One region of the Bacillus luti genome, then DNA from elsewhere that is predicted to be linked to it. Evidence: riboswitches for the same ligand, from Rfam matches in the RefSeq annotation. Region 1 holds a riboswitch; each other region holds the start of a gene.
The links. A riboswitch is a leader RNA that binds a small molecule or an ion and turns the genes downstream of it on or off. The one in region 1 is predicted to bind S-adenosylmethionine.
Positions count from the first base shown of each region.

Region 2: another riboswitch for S-adenosylmethionine. It lies ahead of EUC40_RS13585 (ECF-type riboflavin transporter substrate-binding protein); the one in region 1 lies ahead of EUC40_RS18795 (Na+/H+ antiporter NhaC family protein).
Region 3: another riboswitch for S-adenosylmethionine. It lies ahead of EUC40_RS05790 (bifunctional homocysteine S-methyltransferase/methylenetetrahydrofolate reductase); the one in region 1 lies ahead of EUC40_RS18795 (Na+/H+ antiporter NhaC family protein).

Region 1 is NZ_CP040336.1:3,708,289-3,713,238, forward strand. Features, by position in the region: gene EUC40_RS18785 (PspA/IM30 family protein) at 1-601, opposite strand, end outside; gene EUC40_RS18790 (lmo0954 family membrane protein) at 649-1,005, opposite strand; gene EUC40_RS18795 (Na+/H+ antiporter NhaC family protein) at 1,194-2,510, opposite strand; SAM riboswitch class I at 2,606-2,711, opposite strand; gene EUC40_RS18800 (ribonuclease FAU-1 family protein) at 2,832-3,350, opposite strand; gene gltP (glutamate/aspartate:proton symporter GltP) at 3,419-4,693, opposite strand.
Region 2 is NZ_CP040336.1:2,644,943-2,649,892, reverse strand. Features, by position in the region: gene EUC40_RS13595 (peptidoglycan D,D-transpeptidase FtsI family protein) at 1-1,051, shown strand, start outside; gene EUC40_RS13590 (aspartate/glutamate racemase family protein) at 1,413-2,096, opposite strand; SAM riboswitch class I at 2,247-2,362, shown strand; gene EUC40_RS13585 (ECF-type riboflavin transporter substrate-binding protein) at 2,502-3,050, shown strand; gene EUC40_RS13580 (ABC transporter ATP-binding protein) at 3,061-4,761, shown strand; gene EUC40_RS13575 (energy-coupling factor transporter transmembrane component T family protein) at 4,754-4,950, shown strand, end outside.
Region 3 is NZ_CP040336.1:1,121,587-1,126,536, reverse strand. Features, by position in the region: gene metH (methionine synthase) at 1-618, opposite strand, end outside; gene EUC40_RS05790 (bifunctional homocysteine S-methyltransferase/methylenetetrahydrofolate reductase) at 618-2,450, opposite strand; SAM riboswitch class I at 2,521-2,630, opposite strand; SAM riboswitch class I at 2,833-2,942, shown strand; gene metI (cystathionine gamma-synthase/O-acetylhomoserine thiolyase) at 3,185-4,297, shown strand; gene metC (cystathionine beta-lyase) at 4,294-4,950, shown strand, end outside.

The sequences.
Region 1 (4,950 bases):
TTGCAATTTTCATATCAAATGTGTCACGTTCATGCTCATCATTCATACGAGTTTCTAAGTCGCGAATATGATCTTCAATTTCTTCAAATCGTAAGAACGGATTATTCTCATCCATTTTATGCATCGCTGTATTCATACGACGATTTGCATGTGCCATATTTTCACGAGCCATTAGTTCCATACGCTTTGCGTGCATTTCTTTTAATTTATTTTTCATTTCAGAAAGACGGCGCTCTAATTCATCAATTTGCTCTACAACACCTGCATACATTTCTTCTAATCGAGTTACTTGCCCTTCATAATAAGCTACCTCTTCTAACGCACGCTCGTGCAATTGTAATTCGCCTGCTTCTTGAGCAATAACAGCTTGCTTTGATCTTTTATTAACGAAATAGCGTGCTTGCTCAAGCTCACGAGCGAAGTTAGATTTTAATGTTTTATGACGCTGAATTAACTTCTCAATTTTTGTTATTTCACGCTCACTATCGCGTAAATATTGGTTTAACATAGCAATTGGATTTTTTCTTTCCTTCTCATCTAACACGTTATGAAAATCAGCTAAAATTGCATCGCGTACACGTCCGAATAAAGATTGTTTCATTATAAATCTTCCTCTCTTCTACTTTATTTATGATTTGGTTTATTGTTTTAGTTTTTCATTAACTTGTTCCACTCATCTTCAAAGTTGCTATATGGTTTAGAACTTTCTGGAGCAGCGTCAACAACTACATCTTTTTCTTTTTTCCACTCACGGTATCCATAGTATAAAACTATTAAAGCAGCGATACCGATTAATGCTGGTGAATGTGATAGGGCAATTGACAAGCCGATTAAACCGACAATACCCCAAGCTAACTTTCCAAAAAATGATTGTGCTCGCACAAATGATTTGTAGCTCCAGTACACAACTCCTGCTCCGATTGCGAATCCTACAATACCAGCAAGACTACCAAGAGCAATTAGAGCCAAAATACCGGCCGCGATAAACGCTAGAAATTGTTTCATCTTGTGCTTGCCTCCCTTCGATTTGATACTCTTATCTTAACTATTTTTTCATCTTTCCATAACGAGCTTAAGAACCGTTTTTGACTCAGACTTAAGACTGAGTTGAATTCAGCCCTTTACATAAAAAAAAACGCGCAGAGAATATTCTCTGCGCGTTTTCAATACATAACGGTAACTTTCATATTAAATTAAGCTGTTTTATGATACTCTTTTTTCTCAGCTACTTTCGAAAATCTTGGAAATCCAATCAAAATCGAAACAATCCCGCATACCCCTACTAAAATTGGATAAAATGCATATGGTAACAATTCAATCGGAGATAACGCAGCAAATCCTGCCGCAGTTAACATTTGAGCACCGTACGGAATTAAGCCTTGCACACAACAAGAAAAGAGATCTAATACACTCGCTGATTTACGTGGATCAATTTCGTATTGATCTGCAATGTTTTTCGCAAGCGGCCCTGTAAAGATAATAGAAATCGTATTATTCGCTGTACACATATTCGTCATACTCACTAAGCCAGCAATACCGAACTCTGCACCTTTTTTTGAGCGAATGTTACGTGTTAAAAGATTCATTAAATATTGAATACCACCATTATATTGAATCAGTTCGACCATACCACCAATTAAAATAGCAAGTAATACTAACTCCATCATACCGCCCATTCCTGTCGTTACACTTTTAAAGAAACTCTCTAACGTGTAACTTCCATCTATAAGGCCGATAGCACCAGATAGTACAGTTCCACCTGTTAACACAATAAGTACATTCCAGCCAAGTAACGCTGTAATAAGTACTCCTGCATACGGTAAAATCTTTATCCAGTCAAAACTATGAGCTTTAACTTGCGTATCGCTTCCTAAAGTGATGATTACTAATAGTACAATCGTAATAATCGCAGCCGGTAATACAATTAAAAAGTTCGTCTTAAACTTATCTTTCATTTCTGTTCCTTGTGAACGAACAGCTGCGATTGTTGTATCTGAAATAAACGATAAATTATCACCAAACATCGCACCGCCAACAACGGTCGCCATCGTAAGTGCAATTGAGATATCAGTTTGCCCACTAATACCTACAGCAATTGGTGCTAACGCTGCAATGGTTCCCATCGAAGTTCCCATCGCTAATGAAATAAATGCCCCAATAATAAAAATTCCAGCTACGATAAATCCTGGTGGCAAAATAGATAACGCTAAATTAACAGTTGAATCTACTCCGCCCATTCCTTTAGCTGTTTCAGAAAACGCACCTGCAAGTACAAAAATTAATACCATAATCATAATATCTGGATTTCCTGCACCTTTAGCAAAGCGCTCTACTTTCACATTAAAGCTTTCTTTACGATTCATCGCTAAAGCGATTCCTACAGCAATTGAAATCGCTACAAGTATCGGCAATTTATAGAAATCACCTGTAATAATTCCAGAACCAATAAATAGCGCCAAAAATATCCCAAGCGGTAATAAAGCTACACCATTTCCTCTCGTTTCTTTCAAAGTACCATCTCTCCCTAGTTTCAACCTTTTTTCTAATGAATAACAAAAGACCTCTTCCAATGAGAAGAGGTCTTATACATCTATAAGAAACACTCTTCTCATCTTTCAAGCACATGCTTGCTGGATTTGGCACAGCACTCTGAAATCGAGTCCGCTGCCGAGGCATCGTAGGGCCAGTCCCTCCGCCTCTCTTTATAAGAAGGTTTCGTATTTATTTTTTAATAATAATTTCTTTCCTAACTTTACTCGCTTACAAAACAAAAGTCAATTATTTTTTGTATAGATTTTTTTGGTAATTATACAAAAACGCGAATACAGCAATCATTTCCACTTTTCAATTTCTTCATCCAATATTGAAATCCAATAAAATTCATTATTTTTTATAGCTGCTATTATCCATTTTGTTGTATGCCAAGCTAACTCATATTCTTCCTTTGTAATATCACCAATTTTATAAGCATCCTCTAACTCGTCTTCATCCAATACATAGATCTCACCATTCGGTAACAATACTACATCTAAATATAAATCATCAAAATAAGGTAAACCACGCTCGTCTATTTCATATTCTTTCGCTACGTCAATATAATATTGCACTAATGTTTTTTGATCATCTAGCATAGCTGTTATGGCAAAGTTCTTCCCATTTATGAAATACTGAATCCACGTATACTTATCCCCTGCAATACAAATTTCTTTACCTGCGTATTCTTTACAACTCGGTTCTCTCACCTTCTGTATGTCCAGTATTCCTAACATACCCTCTTCTACTTGCTTCACTATATAATCCTTCTCTATTAGTCGTTTCCACGAAGAACCATCCCCATATTTACGTTTCATTACGTCCGCTCCTCTTCTATATATAGAAAAGCCCCCACATATTATGTGAGGGCTTGTTCATATTATAATTAAGCCGCTTGACCCTTTTCAGAAATCTCTTTTAAATAAGCTTGTCCTTTTTCAGCGTCATATTGACCTTCCCACTTAGACATAACTACAGCTGCTAAAGAGTTACCTACAACGTTAACTGCTGTACGAGCCATATCTAAAATACGGTCAATACCTGCAATAAATGCTAAACCTTCAGCTGGAATACCTACTGTACCAAGTGTTGCTAGTAATACAACGAATGATACGCCCGGTACACCCGCGATACCTTTTGATGTAACCATTAATACAAGTAATAATGTAATTTGTTGCGTAATAGATAAATCAATACCGTACATTTGCGCTAAGAAAAGAGCTGCAATTGCTTGATATAAAGTTGATCCATCTAAGTTAAATGAATAACCTGTCGGAATAACGAAAGATGTAATTGCTTTCGGACAACCGAACTTTTCCATTTTCTCCATGATTTTCGGTAAAACTGTTTCTGAACTTGCTGTAGAGTATGCTAAGATCAGTTCGTCTTTTAAAATCTTAAAGAATTGGAAAATGTTAATTCCAAATATTTTCGCCGTAAGTCCTAATACGACTACAACGAAGAAAATCATTGCTCCGTATACTACAATTAATAATTTCCCTAATGGAATTAATGAAGAAAGACCAAATGTAGAAACTGTAACTCCAATTAGTGCAAACACACCAAATGGTGCAAATTTCATAACTTGGTTTGTTACGTAAAACATTGCATCAGCTACACCTTGGAAAAATTGAAGAACTGGTCTTCCTCTTTCACCAATTGCCGCTACACCTAAACCAAATAATACAGAGAAGAAGATAATAGCAAGCATATCTCCGTCAGCTAATGACTTCATAATGTTCGTTGGAACAATATTTACAAATGTATCTGCAAATGAATGACTTTGTACTTGCTCTGTCGTATGTGTATATTTTGAAATATCTGTCTTTGTTAACTGCTCCATATTTACGCCTTTTCCTGGTTGGAAAATATTCGCAATCAATAGACCGACAATAATTGCAATTGTTGTAATAATTTCAAAGTAAATAATTGTTTTTCCGCCTAGTCGGCCTAATTTTTTAACATCGCCAACACCAGCAACCCCAACAACAATACTTGCTACAACAATCGGTACAACGATCATTTTAATTAATCGGATGAAAATATCACCAATTGGTTGTAAGTAACTCACCACTGCCGGATTGCCAAAGAAAATCGCCCCAACTGCAATACCTAGCGCAAGTCCTATTAATATTTGCCATGCAAGTCCTATTCTTTTCATATTTGTTGTAACCCCCTCTTCGATGTTTCACTCTATCTCTCATTCTATCTCTATAAAACTTGAAATTAAGAGTATTACATATTATTCGACAATTCACTACATTTTGTCCCTGTTAAAAATCATAAATCAAAATTTAAAATCTGACAACAAAATAAGTTTGCCCGAACGCAAATAATTTTCTTGACAAAAACAAAACCCATGTCAGAAAACCTCACATGAGAACGATTCCTTATCAGTGTTTTATTGGATTCCTATCT
Region 2 (4,950 bases), 1.1 Mb from region 1:
GAATCCGAAAAACGGCCAAGTATTATCAATGGCTGGGAAAAAGATCGTGGAAAAAGATGGAAAAATGGAGGTGGAAGATTATGCTTTAGGTACGATGACAAGTTCATATGAGCTTGGATCAACTGTTAAAGGTGCGACAGTGTTAACAGGGTTTGAAACAAATGCTATAACTCCAGGAACACATTTTTATGATGCACCTATGAAGTTTAAAGGTACTAAGGAGAAGAAGTCTTGGAAAGAGTTTGGAAATATAGACGATCAAAGAGCGTTACAAGTTTCTTCAAACGTTTATATGTTTAATATTGCATTAAAAATTGCCGGCGTGGATTATGTGAAAAATAGTTCACTAGATATTAAACAAGAATACTTTGATAAAATGAGGTATTATTTCAGGCAATTTGGACTAGGCGTACAAACTGGTATTGATTTGCCGAATGAAACTACGGGACAAATTGGAAGAAAAGATAATCAGCCTGGTTTCTTATTAGATTATTCGATTGGACAATATGATACGTATACACCACTTCAGCTTGCACAATATATTTCAACTATCGCAAATGGCGGTTATCGAATGAAACCGCAAATTGTTCAAGAGATTAGAGAACAAACCGTTCAAAAAGATGAAGTTGGTAAAGTGATGCATTCAATAGAACCAGTCGTTTTAAATAAAGTAGATATGAAAGAGGAGTATATAAATCAAGTAAAAGAAGGATTTAGAAAGGTATTCCAAGAAGGGGATGGAACGGGAGTAAGAGCGTTCCAAAAAGCACCGTATAAACCAGCTGGTAAAACAGGGACCGCACAAACGGTATACGGTGGAGAAAGTGATATTGGGCGAAATGAGAAAGGGGATCGTAGAGAATGTTATAACTTAACATTAGCAGGATATGCCCCATATGATGATCCAGAAGTAGCATTTTCTATTGTTGTACCGTGGGTTATAAATGATAAATCTGGTATTAACTCTGATATTGGTAAAGAAGTTTTAGATGCTTATTTTGAATTGAAAAGTAAGCGATTAACTGGGGAAGTGACAAAAGTAGAGAATTAAAAAATGTGAATCGTCTCTAGTATGTATAGAAACTAGGGACGTTTTAATATAGGAATAAATTAGAAAAGAGGCATAAAATAATTCTATTAACTATTCACGTTTTATAAAATAAATCATATATTGATAGCATAGGACAAGCTGAAAAGCTTATCCTAACCTCACAGAACACTCCTTATCACATCTAAGCATCTACTTGTGTAGATGCTTTTTTATTGATATCGATTATTTATAAACATAATGTAGCAAGTGTATTAAGATTGTTAATGTTAATTTTGTAATATAGTAATTGCAGTCATGGATCCATAATTAAATTAATAGTTTGGACAATATAAAACATAGAGATCACACCTATATGCTTGTATTATCTAGCGAACTGCACAGCAGTATTTGCATGTAAAAAAGCAGTATCAAATACAGGAACTGTTAGATCGTTCTGGGAAATGAGCAAAGGTATTTCAGTACAACCGAGTAGTATACCTTCCGCACCATTTTGAACTAATGAGTTTGTAATTTGTAATAGCTTTTCTTTTGATGTTTCTGAAATAATTCCTCTACTTAATTCATTTAATATGACATGATGGATAAATGCTCTTTCTTTGTCATCAGGGATAATTGTCTCAATGTTATAACTTGCTAGTCGTGATGTATAGAAATCTTGTTCCATCGTTTGTTTCGTACCCAATAGTCCGATACGCTTTATATTTTGTTCTACCATTTCTTTAGCACTTACATCACCAATGTGAAGAAGCGGTATGGAGATTGCATTTTCTACTTCTTCAGCAAATAAATGGACCGTATTTGAACATATCAATAAACATTCAGCTCCTGATTTTTCAACCTTTTTTGCAACTGCGACTAATTCATTTTTCACTTCTTCATATTGGTGGTTTTGTAATAAAGTAGTTACTTCACCAAAGTCCATACTATATAGAACAAGCTTCGCATTTTGATCATATTGAGAAAGTGTAAGTGTATTAATATGTTTGTAGTATAGTGATGTAGATTCCCAACTTAGTCCACCAATTAAACCAATTACTTTCATCATACATTCCTCCTGTAACAACTTTGAATTTATTATTTCATAATTCCGATAAGAATACAATGATTTAAACGTACTGTTAAACAAAAAATAAAAATAATTAGAAAAGTGTTGAAATTTATACTTCTTAGTGCCATAATACGAATTACAAATTAATACTTATCCAGAGAGGTGGAGGGAACGGCCCTATGAAACCTCAGCAACCCCTATGTAAATTCATAGGAAGGTGCTAATTCCGCAGAGGACACGATGTGTTTTTTGAAAGATAAGAGGATTCTTGAACGTGAAAGAAAATGACCTCTTATGCAAGAGGTCATTTTTTGTTGTACAGAAAGGGAGTGTCGATGCATAATTCATTTTCAAAATAAATATAGAGTAATTAAAGCTGACTAATATGAGAGGGGAATTGTAATGAATAAATTAACGACAAAGTTAGTAGTAGCAATTGGGATTGGAGCTGCCTTATATGGCATATTAGGACTTTGGGGATTCACTATTGCACCGAATACATTTATTAAACCTGGATTAGCCATTTTAACTGTTTTTGGAGCTTTATTTGGTCCCGTTGCTGGACTGTTAATAGGACTAATTGGTCATACCGTAACAGATACAATCGCCGGATTCGGTATTTGGTGGGGATGGGTTATTAGTTCAGGCATTATCGGCTTTGCAATGGGGCTCATTCAAAAAAGAGTTGGCTTTAGTGTGAAAAACGGGACATATAATAAGGGAGATATTTCTTATTTAGCCATTACTGGGTTAATTGGTATTGTCATTGCTATTATATTTGCTGGAGCCTTCGATATTGTTGTGATGGGAGAACCGTTTGACAAAATTGTTATACAAGTACTAGGGGCGACTATATCTGATGTTCTTGTATTTTTAGTTCTTGGATTACCAATTACAATTGGCTTAGCTAAATCGAATAAGAGACATACACATTTAAAAATTGAAAAGTAGGGATGTTAATATGCGACCGATTATTTCTTTTGAACAATTTACCTTTCAATACGGGCATGCTGCACAGCCTACATTAAAAGACATTACTTTTCATATATATCCTGGGGAAAAAGTATTAATTGCTGGACGAAGCGGTTCAGGAAAATCAACATTAGCTCATTGTATTAATGGGCTAATCCCATTTTCATATGAAGGGATTAGTACAGGAAACATTTCAATTGCTGGTAAAGATCCGAGGAAAGGCAGTATTTTTGAACAGAGTAAACATGTAGGAACAATTTTGCAAGATCAAGACGCTCAATTTATTGGTTTGACAGTAGAAGAAGATGTAGCATTTTATTTAGAAAATGAATGTGTACATCAAGATGATATGAAAAAGATCGTTTCGGATTCATTAAGAAAGGTGAAGATGCATAGTACTCATAAACAAAGTCCACATGAATTATCAGGAGGCCAAAAGCAAACTGTTTCTCTAGCAGGTCTGCTAACAACAAATGCGGATATATTATTGTTCGATGAACCGTTAGCAAACTTAGATCCGCTAAGCAGCTTACATACGATTGAACTTATTAAAGATATACATAGGCAATATAAGAAAACAATTGTAATTATTGAACATCGAATAGAAGAAATTTTAAATTTGGATTTAGATAAAATTATTTTAATTGATGAAGGTGAAGTTGTCGCGATAGGAACACCAGAAGAGATTTTAGCGTCACATATATTACCGCGTATCAGCTTAAGAGAGCCTATTTACATCGAAGCATTAAAGAAATTACATTACGATAGTAAAAATGGCTTACTATATCCACTTGAAAATCTTCAAAAGGAAAGGATTAGTGGCATTATAAAAGAGTGGGTGAAAAAGCAAACTTTTGTAATGGATACTACTAAAAATAAAGAAGTGTTTAAAGTGAAAAATTTGTCATTTGCGTATCCTAATAATCAAAGCGTATTAAAAAATGTCAATTTTTCAATATATGAAGGAGAAATTGCAACACTTTTGGGCCAGAATGGAGCTGGGAAATCTACATTAGCCAATAGCCTTATTGGAATAAACAAAATAAAAGGTGGAGAAATTTTGTTAGATGGAGTAACTATTAATTCTTGGTCTATTCGTAAACGTGGGGAGAGTATATGTTATGTAATGCAAAATCCAAATCACATGATTACGCAACCGACTGTTTTAGAAGAAGTTGTATTTACATTAAAAATAAAAAAATTTTCAAAGGAAGAAATTAAGAATAGAGCTGAAGAAGCGTTAAAAATTTGTGGTTTATATCCATTTCGTAATTGGCCAATTCAGGCATTAAGCTACGGACAAAAGAAGAGATTAACTATTGCAACTGTACTAACAACAAATCCAAAACTCATCATATTAGATGAACCGACGGCTGGACAAGATTATTATCATTATAAACAGTTCATGTCGTTTATTAAAAACCTAGCTAAAAAAGGAATCTCATTTATTTTTATCACGCACGATATGAATCTAGCGTTAGAATATGCAGACCGAGCGATAGTACTACATGAAGGAGAAATAATTGCTGATAATACTGTATCCGCTGTATTAGGAGATCAAGAGATATTACAAAGGGCTAACTTAAGAGAGAGTTCTTTATTCAAGCTTGTTACATTTAGCGGCGTTTCATGTCAAAAAAAGTTTATAGAGCTTTATTTCTGTAATAATAGGAGTGAGGAAGGTGCATAGTACATATTTTCATCGTATGGATGGAGCAGTAAAATTGTTTTTATTTATTTTTTGTATGACACTTACCTTTTTGTTTTTTGATTTTCGTATATTGTTAATTTTATGTTTTATTGGGTGTATTGGACTATTGCTTGCTAAAATTCCGCTTCGTAAAATTTTAATTGTTTTTAGTGTTATATTTACATTTAG
Region 3 (4,950 bases), 2.6 Mb from region 1:
AAAAGCCTCTATTGTTTGCCCCGCCAGAGTCGTTCCCATCGGTTCAATCGTTCCCGAAATCATGATAGGTACAATTTTATTTAGTTCGTCAAAAGCTGCTTGAATTCCAATATAAGCCGCCTTCACGTTACGCATATCTTGACTCGTCTCAACGAGTAATACATCAACTTCTCCCTTCAACAATCCTCTTGCCTGCCGCGTATAGGCTTCAATTAATTCTTCAAACGTTACACCACCAGTAACACTAATCGCTTTCGTTGTCGGTCCCATCGCACCTGCAACATATACTTCCTTCCCGCTTTCTATAACAACTTGCTTCGCCAAGATTGCTGCTTTTTCATTTAACTCTTCATCTAAATGAGATAACTCATAATCACTTAATACAATGTTCGTCGCACCAAATGTATTTGTTTCAATGATGTCAGCTCCAGCTTCAATATAGGCTTTATGAATCTTTAAAATAACATCTGGTCTTGTTTCTACTAAATATTCATTACAACCTTCGTACTCTTCTCCCCCGAAATCTTCCGCAGTTAAGTCCTCTTGTTGGATCATTGTCCCCATTGCACCATCTAATATTAAGATGTTATTTTGTAATTTTTCTTCTATACATTTCATCAATTAATACCTTCTTTCACTTCTTGCTTTTCTCTCACATATTTAACAAGATGTTCTGTAATTTCATATTTTAGAAATGGTGTAATAAGATAGATGCCGTTAAAATATTTCATCGCCGCATCGATTAGTTCTTGTGAAATACGGATTCCTTCCTCAATTGCTTCCTCTTTCGTTTCATGTCCATCCATTCTTTGTCTTATCTCTTCTGGGAGAGTAATACCAGGCACTTCAAAATGCAGAAAATCTGCATTCCGCTTACTTACTAACGGCATAATTCCAATAAAAATAGGCTGTTCCAAATGCTTTGTCGCTTCATATACTTCTTTAATTAAAGCAACATCATAAATCGGCTGCGTTAAAAAGTATTCTGCTCCAGCATCTATTTTTCGTTCCATTCGTTTTACTGCCGCTTTTAAATGCCTTACATGCGGATTAAACGCACCTCCGACCGAGAACCTTGTCGCTGGACCAATTGATTTCCCTAAAATAGAACGTCCATCGTTCATTTCTTTAATCATTTTAATGAGCTCAATAGAGGACAAATCATATACAGAAGTGGCACCTGGAAAATCACCAACACGTGCTGGATCACCAGTTAAAGCTAGCACTTCTTCCATACCTAACGCCGATAAACCTAGTAAGTGAGATTGTAGTCCAATGACGTTGTGGTCTCTACACGTTAAATGCGTCAATACTGGAATATCATGCTTCGTTAATAATGCACCCATCGCCATATTCGAAACGCGAGGCGACGCTAACGAATTATCTGCTAGAGTAATAGCGTCCGCTCCAGCTCTTTTCAGCGCTCTTGCCCCTTCAAAAAACCGCTGTGTGTCTAGCGTTTTCGGTGGATCTAATTCCACTACAACTGTCGTTTGTTTCTTTGCCTTCTCTGCTAGAGTAACGTGGGCTTTCGAACGTTTCTCGTGTGTATGAACTACTTTCGGTCTTTGAATCGTGTCCTTTTCTATTACAGGTGTAACATTTAGAGTAGCACGCTTCATACTTTCAATATGTTCTGGAGTCGTACCACAACAACCACCCAATAACCGAACACCTTGCTCAATAAATTTCGGTGCCATTGCTTCAAAATAAGCTGGACTTCCCTCATATACGTAACGCCCCTCCACATAATTTGGAAGACCTGCATTCGGATATGCTGACAAGTAACCATTTTGAGGGATCGATATCATTTTCAAGGCTTCTGTCATATGAAGTGGTCCTAGTTGGCAATTCAATCCAACAACATTTGCACCATAATCTAAAATCTGTTTTAATATTTCATTTACATCATTTCCATTTTGAGTCGTACCTGCCTCATGTAACGCTAATTGAGCTACAATGGGAATATTCGTTTGTTTTCGTAACACCTTAACAGCATGAAGTAATTCAAACTCATCATAGAAAGTCTCTAATAGCAGTCCATCAACCTGTTCCTCTAGTAAAGCACCTGCCTGCTCAAGTAGCATAAACTCCCTTTCCATATCGGTCGTTGTAACAGCTCCGATATGTTTCATACCACCAATTGTTCCTAAAATTGCATTTCTTTCTGTTACAGATGCTTTCGCCAGTTTTACTGCCGCTCTATTAATTTCAGTAACTTGATTTTCTAAACCATACATACGTAATTTCGCTTCATTTGCACCGTACGTATTTGTTTGAATTACATCTGCCCCAGCAGCTACATATTGCTTATGAATCGATATAATTAAATCTGGATCTGATATATTCAATTCTTCAAAACTACTTTGCAAACCATGTGAATGCAATAACGTTCCAACTGCACCATCACCTATTACAGTTCCTTTTGATAATAAATCTAGTAATTTCACGAATCTCCCTCATTTCTATCAATATAAAAACCCCCTCTTCACTTTGAAGAGGGGGACATAATCGATCCTCCTCTTATTATGCAAAACATTCGTTTTGCAGGTATTAGCACCGTTTCAAACATATTGTTTGAAGGTTGCCGGGTTTCACAGGGCCTTTCCCTCCACCGCTCTCAATAAGAGTTTGTCTATATATTTTATTTATGTAGCTAAAAGGAAATGCGTTCCCCTTTTAACAATGTTTGTTAATTTTTTAATAAATTTAGCATGCACAAATGCAAAAGTCAATGACACTTGCGGAAAAATAAAAATTATTTAAAATAAAGTTGCAATTCAATTATCTTTTGTTGTAAAGTTAAAACCATAATAAAATTTCATACGAACTTTCTTATCTAGAGAGGTAGAGGGACTGGCCCTATGACGCCTCAGCAACCATTAACATTTGTTAATAAGGTGCTAATTCCAGCAAATTGTGAACGATTTGACAGATGAGAAGAAGACTCTATTCAAACCGAAAGCCTTCTTCTTAGAAGGCTTTTTTTATTTTACCCCGCTATTTGAGGGCAGTAAGATTCCCACCTCAAAATTCAGCTGGAACAAAGAAGTTAGCTTGGAATCGAACTGCCCGTAAAAGCCCGATCGGTGAGGGCTGATAATCAGTGGGGATGAATCCCTCACTGATTAAAGTTTCACTTTATATTCACTTAATTGTTAATTTAAAAAGGAGGAATTTTTACATGTCAACTATCGAAACAAAACTAGCACAAATCGGAAATCGTAGCGAAACTACAACAGGAACCGTTAATCCACCTGTTTATTTCTCAACCGCTTATCGTCACGAGGGGATTGGTCAATCTACTGGTTTTGACTACTCACGAACTGGTAACCCAACTCGTGGTCTTTTAGAACAGGCAATCGCGGACTTAGAATATGGCGAACAAGGTTATGCCTGTAGTTCAGGGATGGCTGCTGTTCTCCTCGTCCTTTCTTTATTCCGCTCTGGAGACGAACTTATTGTATCCGAAGATTTATACGGGGGCACTTATCGATTATTCTCTGAGCACGAAAAAAAGTGGAATGTTCGATGTAGATACGTAAATACACAATCTATTAAACAAATCGAAAAAGCTATCACCACTGAAACGAAGGCTATTTTCATAGAAACTCCAACTAATCCATTAATGCAAGTTACTGATATTGCCGCTGTCGCAACTGTAGCGAAAAGGCATGGACTACTCCTTATTGTAGACAACACCTTCTACACGCCGTATATACAGCAACCATTAACGGAAGGTGCCGACATCGTACTTCATAGTGCAACGAAATATTTAGGTGGGCATAACGATGTACTAAGCGGACTTGTCGTTGCAAAAGGAAAGGAACTTTGTGAGGAAATCGCTCATTATCATAATGCCTCTGGTGCTGTCTTAAGCCCATTTGACTCATGGCTATTAATTCGCGGTATGAAAACGTTAGCGCTTCGCATGAGACAACATGAAGAAAATGCGAAAGCTGTTGTTGCTTATTTAAACAATGAAGATGGTGTGACAGATGTATTTTATCCAGGAAGAGGCGGTATGATTTCATTTCGTCTTAAAGATGAAGCCTGGGTTAATCCATTCTTACAATCTTTATCCTTAATTACATTTGCTGAAAGTCTTGGTGGTGTGGAAAGTTTAATGACATATCCAGCAACACAAACACATGCTGATATTCCTGAAGAAATCAGAACAGCAAACGGTGTGTGCAATCGTCTTCTTCGATTCTCCGTCGGTATTGAAAATAGTAACGATTTAATTCAAGACTTAAAGCAAGCCATTAAACTTGTAAAAGAAGGTGTAAGAATATGAGTTATTCTATAGATACACTCTTACTGCACAACCAATATAAACATGACCCGCAAACAGGAGCTGTTAACGTTCCCATCTATAATACATCAACATTCCACCAATTTGATGTAGATACATTTGGAAAATATGACTATAGCCGATCCGGGAATCCAACTCGTGAAGCTCTTGAAGATATTATCGCTTTACTAGAAAGCGGAACAAAGGGATTCGCCTTTGCATCCGGCATTGCGGCAATTTCTACTGCATTTCTCCTCCTTTCACAAGGCGATCATGTACTTATTTCAGAAGACGTATATGGAGGCACTTACCGAATTATAACTGAAGTGCTCTCTCGATACGGTGTTTCACATACCTTTGTTGATATGACCAATCTAGAAGAAATAAAGCAGAATATTAAACCGAATACGAAGCTCTTTTATGTAGAAACACCTTCCAACCCACTTTTAAAAGTGACAGATATTCGCGAGGTTTCTAAACTCGCAAAATCTATTGGCGCTCTTACTTTTGTTGATAATACATTTTTAACACCATTATTTCAGAAGCCACTTGACCTTGGCGCTGATGTCGTTCTTCATAGTGCCACAAAGTTTATTGCTGGTCATAGTGATGTTACTGCCGGATTAGCGGTTGTAAAAGATGCCGAACTCGCTCAA